DNA from 4 places in the Micromonospora sp. CPCC 206061 genome. Region 1 is predicted to be linked to each of the others. Evidence: riboswitches for the same ligand, from Rfam matches in the RefSeq annotation. Region 1 holds a riboswitch; each other region holds the start of a gene.
The links. Region 1 has a riboswitch for cyclic di-AMP ahead of V6V89_RS22910 (coiled-coil domain-containing protein). Riboswitches for the same ligand answer to the same signal wherever they lie in the genome.
Positions count from the first base shown of each region.

Region 2: it holds a riboswitch for cyclic di-AMP, as region 1 does, so the genes downstream of both, V6V89_RS17790 (coiled-coil domain-containing protein) here and V6V89_RS22910 (coiled-coil domain-containing protein) in region 1, are expected to answer to the same signal.
Region 3: it holds a riboswitch for cyclic di-AMP, as region 1 does, so the genes downstream of both, V6V89_RS05925 (C40 family peptidase) here and V6V89_RS22910 (coiled-coil domain-containing protein) in region 1, are expected to answer to the same signal.
Region 4: it holds a riboswitch for cyclic di-AMP, as region 1 does, so the genes downstream of both, V6V89_RS27555 (coiled-coil domain-containing protein) here and V6V89_RS22910 (coiled-coil domain-containing protein) in region 1, are expected to answer to the same signal.

Region 1 is NZ_JBAKHX010000035.1:61,086-65,198, reverse strand. It holds gene V6V89_RS22920 (SMP-30/gluconolactonase/LRE family protein) at 1-291, opposite strand, end outside; gene V6V89_RS22915 (cation diffusion facilitator family transporter) at 373-1,266, shown strand; cyclic di-AMP (ydaO/yuaA leader) riboswitch at 1,362-1,504, shown strand; gene V6V89_RS22910 (coiled-coil domain-containing protein) at 1,509-2,507, shown strand; gene V6V89_RS22905 (1-phosphofructokinase family hexose kinase) at 2,724-3,701, shown strand; gene surE (5'/3'-nucleotidase SurE) at 3,698-4,113, shown strand, end outside.
Region 2 is NZ_JBAKHX010000023.1:24,064-28,176, forward strand. It holds gene V6V89_RS17775 (cellulose binding domain-containing protein) at 1-648, opposite strand, end outside; gene V6V89_RS17780 (universal stress protein) at 662-1,120, opposite strand; gene V6V89_RS17785 (glycoside hydrolase family 10 protein) at 1,188-2,762, shown strand; cyclic di-AMP (ydaO/yuaA leader) riboswitch at 2,886-3,022, shown strand; gene V6V89_RS17790 (coiled-coil domain-containing protein) at 3,026-4,090, shown strand.
Region 3 is NZ_JBAKHX010000004.1:326,731-330,843, reverse strand. It holds gene V6V89_RS05935 (N-acetylmuramoyl-L-alanine amidase) at 1-517, opposite strand, end outside; gene V6V89_RS05930 (LamG-like jellyroll fold domain-containing protein) at 727-1,116, shown strand; cyclic di-AMP (ydaO/yuaA leader) riboswitch at 1,255-1,390, shown strand; gene V6V89_RS05925 (C40 family peptidase) at 1,403-2,374, shown strand; gene dcd (dCTP deaminase) at 2,501-3,079, opposite strand; gene V6V89_RS05915 (pyridoxamine 5'-phosphate oxidase family protein) at 3,134-3,721, shown strand; gene V6V89_RS05910 (zinc metalloprotease) at 3,663-4,113, opposite strand, start outside.
Region 4 is NZ_JBAKHX010000050.1:50,057-54,169, reverse strand. It holds gene V6V89_RS27575 (sulfite exporter TauE/SafE family protein) at 1-402, opposite strand, end outside; gene V6V89_RS27570 (M56 family metallopeptidase) at 719-1,636, opposite strand; gene V6V89_RS27565 (BlaI/MecI/CopY family transcriptional regulator) at 1,681-2,046, opposite strand; gene V6V89_RS27560 (class I SAM-dependent methyltransferase) at 2,100-2,747, opposite strand; cyclic di-AMP (ydaO/yuaA leader) riboswitch at 2,970-3,105, shown strand; partial or broken gene V6V89_RS27555 (coiled-coil domain-containing protein) at 3,135-4,113, shown strand, end outside.

The DNA of each region.
Region 1 (4,113 bases):
GCCGACAGACGGCGTGCCCGGTCCGGTGGAGATGATCCGGCCCTGGCCGGTGACGAGGCTGGCGCGGTAGATGGAGCCGGTGGCCAGCGAGCCGAAGTACGCGTACGGCCGCTGGCCGATCGCGATCCCTTCGGGCTGGAACGCGTTGGGCAGGTTGATGAGGTCGGGCAGGTGCTTGTGGCCGGCGCTGGCGCGGGTGGGTACGGAGACGGTGGCCGCCGCCGCGACTGCCGCGAGCATCGACGTGGTGAGCGTTCTGCGGGTCACTGTGATGTCTCTGTTGGTATCCACGCCCATCACTATGCCCCGATTCGACAGTGATTCCCAGTGCCATGTTTGCATACATAGCAATGTCAGCATATTTTGGAGAGCGTGGGAGCTGGACACGATCACGGGACGGCGGGCGCCAAGCACCGCGGCCCCCTGCTGGCAGCCTTCGCGCTGCTCGGGGTCTTCATGCTCGTCGAGGGGGCCGCCGCGCTGGTCACCGGCTCGCTCGCACTGCTCTCCGACGCCGGGCACATGTTCACCGACGTGCTCGGCATCGGCATGGCGCTCGCCGCGATGACGGCCGCGCGCCGCGCCGACAAGGACCCGCAGCGCACCTTCGGCCTGTACCGGTTGGAAGTGCTCGCCGCCCTCGCCAACGCGGTCCTGCTCTTCGGCGTCGCTCTCTACGTGCTGATCGAGGCGATGCGCCGGTTCGGCGACCCGCCGGACGTGCCCGCCGGGCCGATGCTCGCCGTCGCGGTGGCCGGTCTGATCGCCAACGTGGTGGCTTTCGCGCTGCTGCGCTCGGGCGCCAAGGAGAGCATCAACGTGCGCGGCGCCTACCTCGAGGTGCTCGGCGACCTGCTCGGCTCGGTGGGCGTCATCATCGCCGCCGTCGTCATCGCGCTCACCGACTGGTGGTACGCCGACCCGATCGTCGCGGTCGCGGTCGGAGTCTTCATCCTCCCCCGCACCTGGCGGCTCGCGCGTGCCGCGGTCCGCATCCTCGTGCAGGCCGCGCCCGCACACGTCGACGTGGCGGCCGTGCGGGCAAGGCTCGCGGCGGTGCCTGGAGTGTGCGACGTGCACGACCTTCACGTGTGGACACTCACCTCCGGCATGGACGTCGTCTCCGCGCACCTGACGCTCGACCCGGCCGCGGAGGTAGGACCGGTGTTGGTCGAAGCGCGCGAGGCGCTGCATGACGACTTCGACATCGCGCACGCCACGCTCCAGGTCGAACCCGCCGAAGCATGCCGGCAAACCACCTGGTGACGGGCTTGTGACCGTGCGTGCAACGGGTGGGCACATCGACCGGAACCCGGTACGCTCGGCTCCGGTCACCGCCCGGCGGCGCCCCCCGGTGCCGGTGGTGACTGCCGCCTAATCGCCGCGCCAACGCGTGGCGAGCCGGGGAACCACGAGTTCCACCGGGGTGAATCCGCGCGAGCGGTAGGGATACTTCCGTCCCGAACCCGTCAGCTAACTCGGTCGGCGGCTGACTGGAAGGATGGTTGATGGCTCATGCCCGCAGCCGGGTAGGGCTGCTCGCGGTGCTCGTCGCCGCGACGTTCGCTCTGGTCGGCATCCATGCTCAACCCGCTGGCGCCGCGCCAAACACCGACGACGAGGGTGGAACGGCGACACTGCGCGAGCAACTGGAAACAGCGAGCAAGGGGTACATCGTCGCGCAGGACGCGCTTGCGAAGTCCAAAAAGGAGCAGGAGCGGCTCCGCGTCGACCTCGTGAAGTTCGAGCAGGACCTCGCTGTGAAGACTCAGGTCATCGGCGAGCTTGCGAACGTGGCGTACCAGCGCGGCCGGCTCGGCCCCATCTCCGCCATGCTCAACGCCTCCACACCGGAAGGCTTCATGGACCGGGCGTCCGCGCTCGACACGCTCGCGGAGAGCGAAGACAAGAAGCTTCGCGACCTCATCGACGCGCGCAACAACGCCACCCACACCAAGCTCGCGATCGACAACCAGGTCAGGGAGCAGCAGAAGCAGGTCCAGGTCATGGCCGCCCGCAAGAAGCAGGCGGAGAACGCCTTGGCCAACGCCGGCGGCGGCAGCAGTTCCAGCGGCCCGAGCGGCTCCGGCGCGGCGACGGCCAGCCAGGGCCCGAGCGGCTCCGGCGGGTGCAGCGTCAAGGACCCGACGGGTACCGGCGGCTGCGTCACGCCGCGACTGCTGCACGCGTACAGGGAGACGAAGGAAGCCGGCTTCAGCCGGTACGTCTACTGCTGGCGCAGCGGTGGTTCCGGCGAGCACCCGAAGGGCCGGGCGTGTGACTGGTCCTCAGCGGCGAGCGGCTTCGGCAAGGTGGCCACGGGCGGCGACAGGGACTACGGCGACCGCCTCGCGAACTTCTACATCAAGAACGCGAGCGCGCTCGGTGTGCTCTACGTCATCTGGTTCCGCCGGATCTGGTTGCCCAGCAGCGGCTGGAGGTCGTACAGCGGCAGCGGCAGTCCGTCCGCGGAACACACCGACCACGTCCATCTCTCCGTGACGTAGGTCGTTTCGTACGAAGGGGGCCCCGATTCGGGGCCCCCTTCGACGTTTTCAGAACCCGATGTGCGAGGACCCAACGCCACGTCGTCGAACCACAGCGTGTCGGCGCCGTCACCGTAGGACTCCCAGCCTTGAATGAAAGCCGTTGCGGGCCCGCACCTGGGCGGACACCTGGCGCTGACGGGCTTAGGGCGGGCGCCCACGGGGAACATTCCGGGCATGGTTGGTCATGTCATGGTCTTCGCGCCGGCACCGCAGCTCACGGTCACCATCGAGCAGCCCGCCGAAGCGGTCGAGATACACCTGCACCCGGGAGGTCAGGGCCTCTGGCAGGCGCGGATGATCACGTCGCTGGGCGTGCCGGTGGCGCTGTGCGCGAGCCTGGGGGGCGAGACCGGCCAGGTACTGCAGTCGCTCATCGCGGCCGAGGGCATCGACCTGCACACGACCACACGCACGGCCACGAGCGGCGGGTACGTGCACGACCGCCGAGGCGGCACCCGCACGGAGATCGCCGAGGCCCCGGAGCCGCCACTGGGCCGGCACGACCTGGACGAGCTCTACAACCTCGCGCTGGCGGAGGGGCTGCGCTCGGCGGTGGCGGTGCTGAGCCGGCCGACCGACCCCGCCATCGTCCCGCCCGACGTGTACCGGCGCCTGGCAGCCGACCTGGGTAGCAACGGCGTGAAGGTGGTCGCCGACCTGTCCGGCGACCACCTGTCGGCGGTACTCGAAGGGTCTCCCTATTTTGTGAAGGTCAGCCACGACGAGCTGGTGGCCGACGGGCGGGCCGCGACCGACAGCGTTCCCGACCTGGTCGAGGCGCTGCACCAGATGCAGGGCGACGGCGCGCGGTCGGTGCTGATCAGCCGTGCCGACCAGCCGGCGCTGGCGCTACTGGAGAACGAGGTCTTCGAGGTCGAGATCCCGCAGCTGGAGGCCGCCGACCCGCGCGGCGCCGGCGACTCGATGACCGCGGGCGTGGCGGCCGTACTGGCCCAGGACGGTGACCTGCCGACGGCGGTGCGCACCGGTGCGGCGGCGGGCGCGCTCAACGTCACCCGGCACGGCCTCGGCACCGGACGCCCGGACGCCATTGCCGGCGTGGTCGAGCGCGTCAACCTGAAGGAGGTCGGTCAAGGGCGGCAGCGGCGGACCACTCCTGACGAGTTGGCGACGCGGGTGAGGATGCAATGAGGGTGCTGGTGACCAACGACGACGGCATCGCCGCGCCGGGCCTGCGGTGGCTGGCCCGCGCCGCGGCCGACCGCGGGCACGAGGTGGTCGTGGCGGCGCCCAGCGAAGAGGCGAGCGGCATGAGCGCCGCGCTGCGGGCGGTCGAGAAGGACGGGCGCATCATCGTCGCCGAGCACCCGCTCGACGGCCTGGACGGCATCGAGTCGTACAGCGTGGCCAGCTCGCCGGCGTTCATCGCGCTTCTCGCCGCGCGCGGCGCGTTCGGCCCACCGCCCGACCTGCTGCTCTCCGGGATCAACCGGGGCGCCAACGCCGGCCTCGCGGTGCTGCACTCGGGCACGGTGGGCGCCGCGTTCACCGCCGCCGCCCACGGCTGCCGCACGATGGCCGTCTCGCTCGACATACTCGCCAC
Region 2 (4,113 bases), on a different contig from region 1:
GAAGTCGTGGACCGCGTCGGCGTCGGCCATGCTGTACATCGTGAACGGCCTTGGCGTGCTCCAGTTGTTCTCATCGAAGGTGAGCACGACCGGCGGAGCGCCCCAGATTCCGGTGCCGGTCGAGCGCATGTCGATGCGTACCGTGCCGGTCGGCGGGTGGCTAAGCCGGACAGTGAAGGTGCCGCTGCCACCCTCGGGCACGCTCACCGCCTCGGGCTCGGCGATCACGGCCGGCGGCTGGCCGGCAATCACGCACCGTATCCCGTTGACCGACCAGTCGACGGGCGGGTTGTTGACGCCGGTATAGGTGCCGTTGAAGCCGAGGTGGAGGCTCTCACCGGTGCCGATCGGGCGGTCCCATGAGCCGCCCGCCGCGGTCACCTGGGCGCCGGACTGGGTCCAGCGAAGGTTCCACGCCTGGGTGATGCGCTGGTCGCCGGTGAACCGGAACGAGACCGTGTAGGACGTCCACGGATCGCCGAGGTTCTTGATCCGTACGCCGGCATAGAAGCCTCCCGTCCAGGAGGTCGCGTTGTAGGACACCTCGCAGCCAGCGGCCGCTTGTGCCGGAGTACCGGAAATCGTCGCGGCGCCGACCCCCGCGAGGGCCGCCGCGAGGGCGGCGACCAGGACGCGCTTTATTTTCATGTATGTAAATGTATTATGGTACGACGGTGACGGGCCAGCGTCCGGCCTTCACGAGCCGGATCGCGATCGAACCGGCAAACCGGTGCCCGGCCTGCGTCGACGCCCCTACGATCACGCCGTCCGCGCTCACCTCATCGGCGATCTTCACCAGTTCGGTGTACGGGTCACCGGAGACCGCCCGGAACGTCGCCCGCAGCCCGACCTCGGCGGCCGCCTCGTCGACCTGCCGCCGCAGGTCGTCGGCGATCTCGTCGTGCGCCTGCCGGACCACGGCCATCGCGCCGGGCGCCATGCCGACCAGCGGTGACGGCCGGGCGATGAAGACGACCACCAGGTGGGCATTCTGCCGGCGGGCGAGCCCGGCGGCGTATGCGCCGGCACGCATCGATGTCGTCGAACCGTCGACGCCGACCACTAGGTTCTTCGGTCCATCGGTGCCCAATTCGAACCGGTGCTCCGGCGAGGTGCTCACACTCTCAAGTATCGAGCGGTGACCCCTGCCACTTCAAGATCAGCGCAAAAGAGGGCAGACTGGCCCGATGGCCCTGCTCCCCACCGGCCGCCGCCAGGTCCACCTCGCCGTGGCCCTGGTCGTCGTGGTGACCCTCTCGGTGGGCTTGGTCCGCTGGCAGACCCGGCCCGAGCCTGCCCAGCAGGTGTCGGCCGCCGCGAGTTGCGCCGGGCGCCCCCTCGACGCGCCCCGCCAGCTCCGCGGCATGTGGATCGCCACGGTCAGCAACATCGACTGGCCGAGCCGGCCCGGCCTCGACCAGGAGAAGGTCAAGTCCGAGTACCGCGGCTGGCTCGACCTGGCGCAGCAGCACGGCCACAACGCGGTCTTCGTCCAGGTACGCCCCAGCGGCGACGCCTTCTGGCCGTCCTCGTACGCGCCGTGGTCGCGCTGGCTGACCGGGCGGCAAGACGGGCTCGGCCCAGGCTGGGATCCGATGGAGTTCCTGGTCAGCGAGGCGCACGCGCGCAACCTGGAGTTTCACGCCTGGTTCAATCCGTACAAGGCCAGCCAGTCGGGCAACCCGGCTGACCTGCCGGCAAACCACCCACTCCGGGTGCACCCGGAGTGGGCTGTCCCGTTCCCGAAGAGCGGCAAGGGCAGCCGCCTCTACTACAACCCGGGCATCCCCGAGGCGCGCAAGTTCGTCCAAGACTCGATGCTGGAGGCGGTGGCCCGGTACGACGTCGACGGCGTGCACTTCGACGACTTCTTCTACCCGTACCCGGTCAAGGGACAGGACTTTCCCGACGACGCGGCGTTCCAGCAGTACGGCGCGGGCTTCGCCACCAAGGCCGATTGGCGGCGCGACAACGTCAACAAGCTCGTGGCCGAGATGAACCAGCGGATCAAGGAGCTGAAGCCGTGGGTGAAGTTCGGCATCAGCCCGTTCGGCATCTGGCGCAACCGCACCACCGACTCCCTCGGCTCCCCCACCCGCGGCCTGCAGAGCTATGACGCGATCTACGCGGACACCCGGCTCTGGGTCAAGGAAGAGTGGCTGGACTACATCGTCCCGCAGCTCTACTGGCACATCGGCTTCGACATCGCCGACTACGCGAAGCTCCTGCCGTGGTGGTCAGACGTGGTGAAGGACACCAGAGTGCAGCTCTACATCGGCCAGGCCGACTACCGGGTCGGGCAGAAGGGCGCCTGGTCCGACCCCGCCGAGCTCGACCGCCAGCTCGCGCTCAACACCAAGTACCCGGTCGGTGGCAGCATCCACTTCAGCGCCAAACAGGTACGGGCCAACCGGCTCGGCGCGGTCAGCCGGTACGCCACCGCGCACTACGCCCAGCCCGCCCTGGTGCCGGCGATGGACCACATGCCCCCGAACCGTCCGGTCGCGCCTCAGGTCACCGAGGCGCGCCGGGACGGCGACAACGCGGTCGCTCTCGCATGGCGCGCCGGCGACGGCACGCGGCCAGCCGGTTACGCGGTGTTCAAGGTGGACGGTGAGACCGCGCGCCTGGTGGCGACCACCCGCGGCACGAACTGGGTCGATCGAACTGTTGGCACTCCCGGTGCGTACAGCTATTGCGTAGCCGCCCTCGACCGGCTGTGGAACCTTGGCGGCTCCAGCGAAGCTGACGTGACAGGGTGAGGAGATATTACCGAAAGTCGTTGCCTGGTAACACTTTTGGCTGGTCAGAGCAGTGTCAAGCAGGCCCGTTGATCCGGTAAGCTTTCCGACGGTCTCCGTTCGGCGGCGCCCCCACGGCGCCGGCGGTGATCGTCGCCTAATCGCCCGAATGGGCGAGCCGGGGAACCAGAGTTCCACCGGGGTGAATCCGCGCGAGCGGTAGGGATCACTTCCATCCCGAACCCGTCAGCTAACTCGGTAGGCGGCCGATGGAAGGAACATGCATGACGGCATCTGTACGCCGCCAGCGCTGGACGCTGGGCGTCGCACTGATCGCTGCCGTGGTCGCCATCACCAGCGTGGTCGGCCTCGGCTCCGCGGCTTCCGCCGCGCCAGTTGGCCTCGCGCCAACCCCTACGGCGCCCGGCGACGAGGGCGGCACTCCGCTCATACGCGACGTGATCGCCAGGGCCAGCCAGGGATACGCCGACGCGAAGCAGGCTGTCGACAAGTCTCAGAAGCGCCAGCTCCAACTCCAGCTCGAGCTCACCAAGGCTGAGGCGAAGATCAAGGAGATGGAGCCCGAGGTCGCGCTCATCGCGTCCGCCTCGTACCGCAGCGGCCGGGTCGGCGTCGTCTCCATGCTGCTCAACAGCTCCTCACCGGACTTGTTCCTGGACCGAGCGATGACGCTCGACCTGCTCGCGCAGCGCGACAACGCGAAGATCGCCACCCTCAAGGAGGCACACGACCAGGCGAAGCGGGCCAAGGATGCAATCGACGTGGAACTCGCCGAGCAGCAGAAGCAGCTGAGCCTCATGGCCAGGCAGAAGAAAGAAGCGGAGATCGCGCTCAAGCAGGTCGGCGGACAGTCCACCGGCGGTTTTGTGGTCGCGTCCTCGCCGAAGGCGAAGCCGGCGCCCCGCGACAGCGATGGCGGGTTCTCGGGGCAGGGATGCAACGTCAATGACCCGACCAACCCCGGCAGCGGCTGCGTCACGGCCCGGACGCTGCACATGTACAACGAGACGCGACGGCTGGTCCCCGGTGCCAAGGAACGGTTCGTGAACTGCTTCCGGTCCGGCGGTCCGTACGAGCATCCGAAGGGCCGGGCGTGCGACTGGTCTTCGGAGCGCGGGAGTTTCGGCGGTGACGCCAGGGGCGCCGACAAGACGTACGGCAACAACCTCGCCGCGTTCTACGTGCGCAACGCCGACCGCCTCGGCGTCATGTACGTGATCTGGTACCGGCAGTTCTGGTCACCGGCGACCGGCTGGAAGTACTACAGCGGTTCCGGCGGCGACCCGTCCAGCGACCATACGAACCACATACACGTGTCGATGCTGTGATTCGAGGGGCGGGGATGAGATCC
Region 3 (4,113 bases), on a different contig from region 1:
GATCGCTCGCGCTCCCCGTCGGTCCAGCTATGGCTTTCTGGTACGCGGACAGCAGCGCCGCGCCACCCTTGATATTCGTGTTCGGGTCGGCGCGCAGGGCTTCCTCGGCGGCGCCGGTGAGCGCGGCGGCCCGGTCGAGGCTCTGGAGCGCCTCGGTCGCTGGCGGCGCGACACCACCGGAGTCGACCCGCTTCACTGGCCGTGCCTCGTCGCCGCGCGGGTCCTCCTCGTCGGAGTCGTGGTGATTGCCCGGCAGCGAGGACACGTACGCCGCGTCGGTCAGGTGCATCGGGCCGAACCCGCCGCTGGTGCTAGGTGTGCCGGCGTTGGTGTCCCACCGCGACTCCAGGTAGGAGACGCCGAGCAGCACCGCCTCCGGTACCCCGTACTCGGCCGCCGCGGCGGCATACTGTTCCTGCCGGATGCTCCCTGGTGCCGCCGTGGCGGGCGACGGGCCGGTCGCCACCAGCGTCGCGGCGCCTACCATCACCGCGCCTATCACCGCGCCTACCATCATTGGGCCTACCACCATTGGGCGTACCACCACTGGGCTGACCGCGATCCGCGTTGCTAGACGGTGCATCGAACCTCCTATCGATGGCCTTGCGATCACACTGGCCCGGCCGGCCGTTGGCGTCAATAGGTTCCGTCACGTGCAGCGCAGACGTAAAAAATCTTCACCGAGTGGGATTGCCGTCGGTCTTCGCAAATCTCCACAATCGAGCGATGTCGCCCAAGATACACGTGCTACTCCTGGCCGGTGACGGCGCCAACGTGATGCAGAAGGGGTACTCGACCGGCGGCGTCACGCAGCTCAAGCTCCAGGTTGACGGGAGCGCGGGCCACCCGAGCTGCGTCGTGGCCAGCAAGGCCCAGATCTACCGGGTGATCGCCCCGGTCACCGTGGCGGACGGCCGATGGCATGTGCTCGCCTGCACCCGTACCAGCACCAATCTGTCCATTTCGGTGGATGGTGCCGCGCTCGGCCGCATACCGGTACCCGCCGACGTGTCCATTGTGAATTCCGAACCACTTCGAATCGGTGCGAAGAACTTGTCGCCTAACAACGATCAGTACGCCGGGCTGCTCGATGACGTATTTCTAGTCATTGACTGACGTCGTTTCGATATACGTTCCGCTACGGGGTCGTATACGCACCGAAGAAACACGCCGTTCCGCTTGCGCACGCCGACACGCCGCTCCTACCCTTGGGGATCGTCGAGCCGGAGGCTGGCCTTCCACCGTGGAAGACCACGGTTCGATCCGTCGAATCGGTCGTCTCCGAGCCGGGGACCCAACCGCACCTCGGGGTGAATCCGCAGTCATGCGGTAGGGCGTTCTTCCCGCCCGAACCCGTCAGCTAACCCGGCAGGCGGTTCAGGGAGAAGGAGTGCGGACTCCGGTGGCTCGTCATGCCGCACGTCGTTCCGTCGTCACCATTCTCGTCACCTGCGCCGTCGTGCTCGGCGGCGGCACCGTGGCTCGGGCCGAGCCTTCCGCCGCGGAAATCGAGAAGCAGATAGATGTCGCCTGGAACCAGCTCGAACCCGTGATCGAGCGGCACAACGCCACCCGACTCGACCTTGACAAGAAGAAGCGGCAGATCGCCGCGCTCACCAAAAAGATCGAGCCGCTACAGGTGCAGATCGACGTCGCCATGGCGCGCGTGGGCGAGTTCGCCGCCGAGCAGTACAAGGGCGGCAACCTCTCGACGATCAACGCGCTGCTGACCACCGGCTCGCCCACCACCTTCGGCGACCACCTGGTGATGCTCGACCAGTTCGCGCGGCGCTCCCAGGCCGACATCCAGGCCGTGGTCGACCTGCGCAATCAGTACTCCAAGCAGAAGGAGCCCCTCGACCAGCTCGTCGCCCAGCTCAGCACGACCGAAGCGGAGCTGGCGGCGCGGAAGAAGCAGATCGACGGCGAGATCGAGAAGCTGGAAGACATGCGCCTCAGGGCGTACGGCAGCGGTGGCACCACAGGCGCGCTCGCGCCTGTGCCCTGCCCGTACACCTACCCGGGCGGCGCCGCAGGCACGGCGGTCAAGTTCGCCTGCGCTCAGATCGGCAAGATGTACCAGTACGGTTCCGGCGGCCCCGGCACCTTCGACTGCTCCGGCCTGACCTCCGCGGCGTGGGCGAAGGCTGGCGTCTCGCTGCCGCACAACGCCGCTGCGCAGCGGCGCGCGACCGACGACGTGAGCCGAAGCAACCTACGAGCCGGCGACCTCGTCTTCTACTACAGCGACCTGCACCACGTCGGCATGTACGTCGGGGGTGGATGGATCGTGCACGCCTCCCGCACGGGTGAGCCGATCCGGATGCGCAAGCTCGACGCCGCGCCGGTACACAGCTTCGGTCGCCCTGGCTGACATCGCACCCCGTGGCCGCGCCGTCGCGTGTTCCCCCGTCACGCGACCGCCCCGGCCAGTAGAGGCGCCCTCCCATCCATCCGGGATGGGAGGGCGCCCCTCTTTCCGCTTTGCGGGGGTGGCGTACTACCGGGTCGGCCAGACCCGCCAGCTCCGCCACGACCGGCTCGGGGTCGGCCCGCGCTGCCCCTGGTAGCGCGATCCGTACACCTCGGCACCGTACGGGTGCTCCGACGGCGACGAGAGCCGGAAGATGCAGAGCTGGCCGATCTTCATGCCGGGCCAGAGTGTGATCGGCAGGTTGGCGACGTTGGATAGCTCCAGCGTCACGTGACCGGAGAAGCCCGGGTCGATGAAGCCGGCCGTCGAGTGGGTGAGCAGCCCCAGCCGGCCGAGGCTGGACTTGCCCTCCAGGCGGCCGGCGAGCTGGTCGCCCAGCGAGATGACCTCGAGCGTCGACGCGAGCACGAACTCGCCGGGGTGCAACACGAACGGCTCGCCGTCCGGCACCTCCACCTCCGAGGTGAGGTCGTCCTGCTGCACCGACGGGTCGATGTGGGTGTATAGGTGGTTGTTGAACACCCGGAAGTGGCGGTCGAGGCGCACGTCGATGCTGGACGGCTGGATCAGCGCCGGCTCGAACGGTTCGAGCGCGAGCTTGCCCGCCTTGATCTCGGAGACGAGGTCACGGTCGGAGAGCAGCATTGACACACCATAGGGGACTACCTTGATCGAACATATGTTCGATACAATGGTGGCATGGCATCCTGGTCCGAATTCGTCGCCGACGAGCCCCGCCTGGCCGACTCGATCCGCGCTCTCATGCAGCAGTACGGTCCTGGCCTGGGCTACCTGGCCACCGTCCGATCCGATGGCGGGCCACGGGTGCACCCGGTGTCCCCCGTGATCACCGACGACGGCCTGTACTGCTTCGTGATCGACTCGCCGAAGCGGCGTGACCTGGAGCGCGACGGGCGATACGCACTGCATTCGTTCCCGCCTGAAGACAGCGACGACGAGGCCTACCTGGCCGGCCGCGCCCGCGTCGTCACCGACCGGGCCAAGGTCGCCCGCCTGGCCGACCACCTGCGCGCCGCCTCGCACGTCGACTGGCGGCTGTTCGAGTTCACGGTCGACGTCGCCATGCTGGCTCGCCACGGCCGTAACGGCGCCACTCCGTTCGCCGAGCCGGTCGAGCGCCCGGCCGTCCAGGTCTGGCTCGACCCGGACGGCGTCGTGCCACCGACGCCCCGAGGCCGAGGCCGCCACCGCCGCAACGCGCCGACGGCTACGCTGCGCGATAAGCAGCCCATGCACTCGACATGCGGGTCGCCTGACCCGGTGTGAATTCGAACATGCACGAGTCCGCCGTGTAGTCCATGAAGTTGTGGATCGGATCCTCACCTGGATCGTCCACACACGTGTCCCGCCCGACGGGGCAATTCGACGCCCACGTGGCCTCCGCTGGCGTGTCGGCCACCTGGTCGCCGCCCGCGCACCCGTCCTCGAAGGTGTGGTACAGGTTCAGCCAGTGCCCGATCTCGTGGGTGGCGGTGTCGCCCTCCGCGTAGATCCCCGCGGTGCCACCCGGCAGCGACTCGGCGAGCAGCACGACACCATCGCTCGGGTGCGGGGCCGCCTGCGGATACGTCGCCCAGCCGAGCAGGCTGTCGCTCAGGTCGCCCGTGTAGATGTTGAGCGTCTCCATCCCGCCCTGTCGCAGCGCGCTCTTCATCTCG
Region 4 (4,113 bases), on a different contig from region 1:
CAAAGCTCCGGCCGCGAGCTGGGTCCACACCCGGACCGCGGGCGAGATCTGGACCGCCGCACCAACCGCACCCAGCAGGGCGCCGAGTAGGGCATGCGAAGCCAGCTTCCCCGCCAGAAACGCTCCTACGGGAGCCAGGTCGTCGGCGACCCGAGCGCGTCGGGACGCACTGGCCTGGACGGGCTCACCGGCGGGGGCCCGGTTGCCCTTGGCATGCGGCCCGCTGCTCGCCGTGCCGTGACGACGCGCCGCCGCGCCGGCCTTGACGACGGCCCGTTTCGGTGGGGCCGGTGCGGCTGCCCGTTGCCGGGTGATCAAGCCGGCCAGCAGACCGCCCTGCACGGCGGCGCACGAAACACCACCGGCGAACAGACCCGTCACGAGTACAGCACCGAGGTTCATCCACGATCCCTTCTGACGATGAGTAACGGCGAGCCGCAGTGCGACCGGTCCCGGCGGGTCAATCAAGCTGGGCCACGGTATCGCGAAGCTGCCGGGGAGGCTCGCGGCGGCGCTTGGGCGGCTCAGCGACCCGTTTGCGAGCAGCACAATGGGGAGGAGCATCAGCACCGCGGCACAGCGTCGACACCACACAGGCCCCTCTCGGCGCGGACGCTCGACATCTTACCTCCTAAGGTACTTAGGAGATTAGTTAGCCTGGCTCGTTCGTCCTGGAGTGTCGGCATCGCCAAGATGCGGTAACGCCACCGCGGCCGGTTCACGTCGGCAGCGGCGGACACATTCCCAACACCGGGTGGACAAACGTGGCCGCCACCAGAATTGCAGGGGCGATGGCCAGCGCCGCGATGACGCCCGCCAACGCCATTGCGTGAGCTCGGGCCAGTGGAGCGGGCGGCGTCAACAGCCGGTGCAGGCGCTCAGCGGCGTCGCCACCGACCGCCGCGACGCCCGCCAGCGCCGGGCTGGGCCGGGTGGCGGCGCTGGCCGTGGCCATCGCCACCAACGCGCGCGCCAGGCTGATCCGGGCGTGCTGCTGCGTGGCCACCTCATCCGCCCGGATCTCCACCAGCCTGGTCAGTTGGGCACGGGCCACCGCAAACAGCGACATCCGGGGAAAGGCCAGATTCAATAGGCGCACCCCGTCCAGCAACAGGTCGTGCCGCCCGGCCGCGTGCGCCCGTTCGTGGGCCAGCACCGCGGCCACCTCATCAGCGCGCAGCTGGTCCAGCGCACCGCTCGTGATCACCACAAGGCGCCCCGTCCCGGCGACCAGATAGGCAGCCGGCTGCGGATTCTCCACCACCGTGGCGCCCAACTCCGGCACCGTCCGGCCCGCCACGGCAAGCATCCGCCGGTGCGCGCCCCGCCGCACCGACGCCGCCCGCGTAAGGCGCACGCCCGTGATCACAAGCCGGGCCGCCATGGCAAGACCGACGACAAACGCCGCCATCCCGGCGATGCGGCCGATCACACCGAAGTCGCCGCGAGTGGCCTGTACGCACCACCGCCACACCGCGCAGATCGGCGCGTCTGCCGCCTGCCACGGTGCTACCACCGCCACCAGTGCGCCCGCCGCTGCTGTAAACACCGCCCCGACAACGGCGTACCACGCCGCGATCCCCAGGCGCGGAGACCGGTAGACCCACCCCGCATTTGCCAGCAACCGCGGTGCCATCGCCGAGACCGCTACGGCGAAAAGCAACAGGTGCGTCCCGGCCACTACGCCGCGCCCCGTTCATGCGCCTGCAGAGCCCGGCGCAGCGCCGCGGCCTCGTCCGCGGTCATCCGCCCCACGAACCTGACCAGGGCCTCGGCAGGATCACCCGCCTCGTCCAGAGCGTCACGCAACAGCCGTGCTCCGTACTCCTCCCGCGACGCGGTCGGCTGGAACCGGTGCGCCCGGCCGGCGCGCTCCCGGCGTAGCCAGCCCTTCTTGAACAAGTTGTCCACGACCGTCAGGACGGTGTTGTACGCCAGGTCCCGCTCCGGCCGCAGGTCATCGAGCACCTCCCGCACTGTTGTCGGCTCACCGCGCACCCACAACCGGTCCATGATCGCGGCCTCCAACTCGCCGAACCCCCGCATCCCCACCTCCCACCGCAACAACTAACCAGCATAGGAGCACGCCATCCGTGCCGTCACGCCGCCTGTACCTGTGGCTTACGCGCGGCCAGGCGCTCGACGATGCCGAGCTTGAACCGGTCATGCGCCTCCACGACCAGGCCCGCCTCCTGCACGTGCCGGATCGGACGGCGCCGGAAATGCTCGCCCCCCACCGGAACACTGACGACCTCGATCAGCCGCTGCACCGCACGGGCGAGCCGCGGACCCGCTTCGACGTGGTCAGCCAACAGCAGCAGGCCACCTGAGCGCAGCACCCTGACCATCTCCTGCACCGCACGCCGATCGTCGGGTATCGCGCACAGTCCGAACGTGCAGACCACCGCGTCGAAGGCGTCGTCCGGTAGCTCGAGCGCCTGCGCGTCGCCGAGGCGCAGGTCCGCCGGCCGGCGCAGGTCTTCCGCCCGCCGGCGCGCCCGGTCCAGCATCGCCGGGCTCCACTCCACCCCGGTCAGCCGCGCGGCGGCCGGGTAGTGCGGCAGGTTGAGGCCGGTCCCGATGGCCACCTCGAGTACGTCGCCCGTTGCCCGCGAGCACACCCACTCGCGGCTGTCGCCAAACAAGCGCCGGTCGAACATGGCGATCTGCCGGTCATAGGAAGGGGCGCTCTTGTCCCAGTAGCGACGCAGCCGTTCCTGCCGACCCGCCGACCCGGTCCCGCTCATCCCCGTCACCCCCGGCACCGCCGACTCCTATCCAGCTTAGGCGAAAGGACGAGCCGGCGGCGGATCCCGGGCAACGCACTGACCTGCGGATTCTCCACCAGGGTCACGCAACGCGCCTGTCCCGTAACGCCATTTGCCCTGATGGAGGGCTGGTCGGCCCATTCGATCTTGGGTAATCTGTCCCGCGGTCAATGACCCTCGGCGCATGGTTCGACATCGCCGGTGGTTCAGCTGCCTAATCGCCCGTTTCGCGGGTGAGCCGGGGAACCAGGTAAGTGGGGTGAATCCGCCAACGGCGGTAGGGGTTGTTCCGTCCCGAACCCGTCAGCTAAACCGGTCGGCACCGACGGGAGGAACACGTATGACGGCATCCCGCGCCGCTGGCGCATGTCTGCCGTTGCGCTGCTAACGGCTGCGGCCGTGCTGGCGGCACCGGTCACCCCGGCCTTCGCCCAACCAGGTGGCGGCTCCACCACCCCGCAAGAGGATGGCGACCCGCTGCTCGGCAAAGTCCTCGACGAGGCCGGCAAGGGCTATCTGAAGGCCAAGGCCGCCCTGCAGACCTCGCAACGCAAGCAACTACAGCTGCAGGTGGAGGCCAGTCAGGCGCAGGCTCGCATTGACGAACTCGCACCCGAGGTTGGGCAGATCGCCGCACAGGCGTACCGCAACGGCCGGGTCAGCGCCGCCGGCCTTCTGCTCAACAGCGCCTCCCCCGAGGCGTTTCCTGCGACGCGCCGCAGCGCTGGACGAGCTGAACATGGTCAACGACCAGAAACTCAAAGCGCTGTCCGAAGCGCGTGATCGGCTCACCCGCGCCCAGGGCGCCCTGACCGCCGAAGTGCGTCACCAGGAAAAGCACCTCGCCGTCATGGCCAAAGAAAAGCGAGAGGCAGAGAAAGCCCTCGCCGTGGTCGGCCGCCAAAGTCTCACCGGTGGCCTGGTGGCAGCGACCTCGCCGGTCGCGAAGGCAGCACCACGCACCGCCGACGGCGACTGGCCCGACGAGTCGTGCAGCAAGGACGACCCCACCACGTCCGGCTGCATCACCCCCCGCACTCCGAACGCCTACACCGAGGCCCGCAAAGCCGGGTTCACCCGGTACGTCTACTGCTACCGGCCCGGTGGCCCCTATGAGCACCCCAAGGGCCGCGCCTGCGACTGGTCGCTGCTCAACATTGGGTTCGCACCGGCCGCCAACCAGGACCAGAAGGTGTATGGCAACAACCTCTTCCTGGTCCGCAACGCCGACCGGCTCGGCATCCTCTACGTCATCTGGTATCGGCAGGTTTGGTTCCCCGCCGTTGGTTGGAGTGCCTACACCGGCCCGAAAAGCCACACCGACCACGTCCACATGTCGATGCTG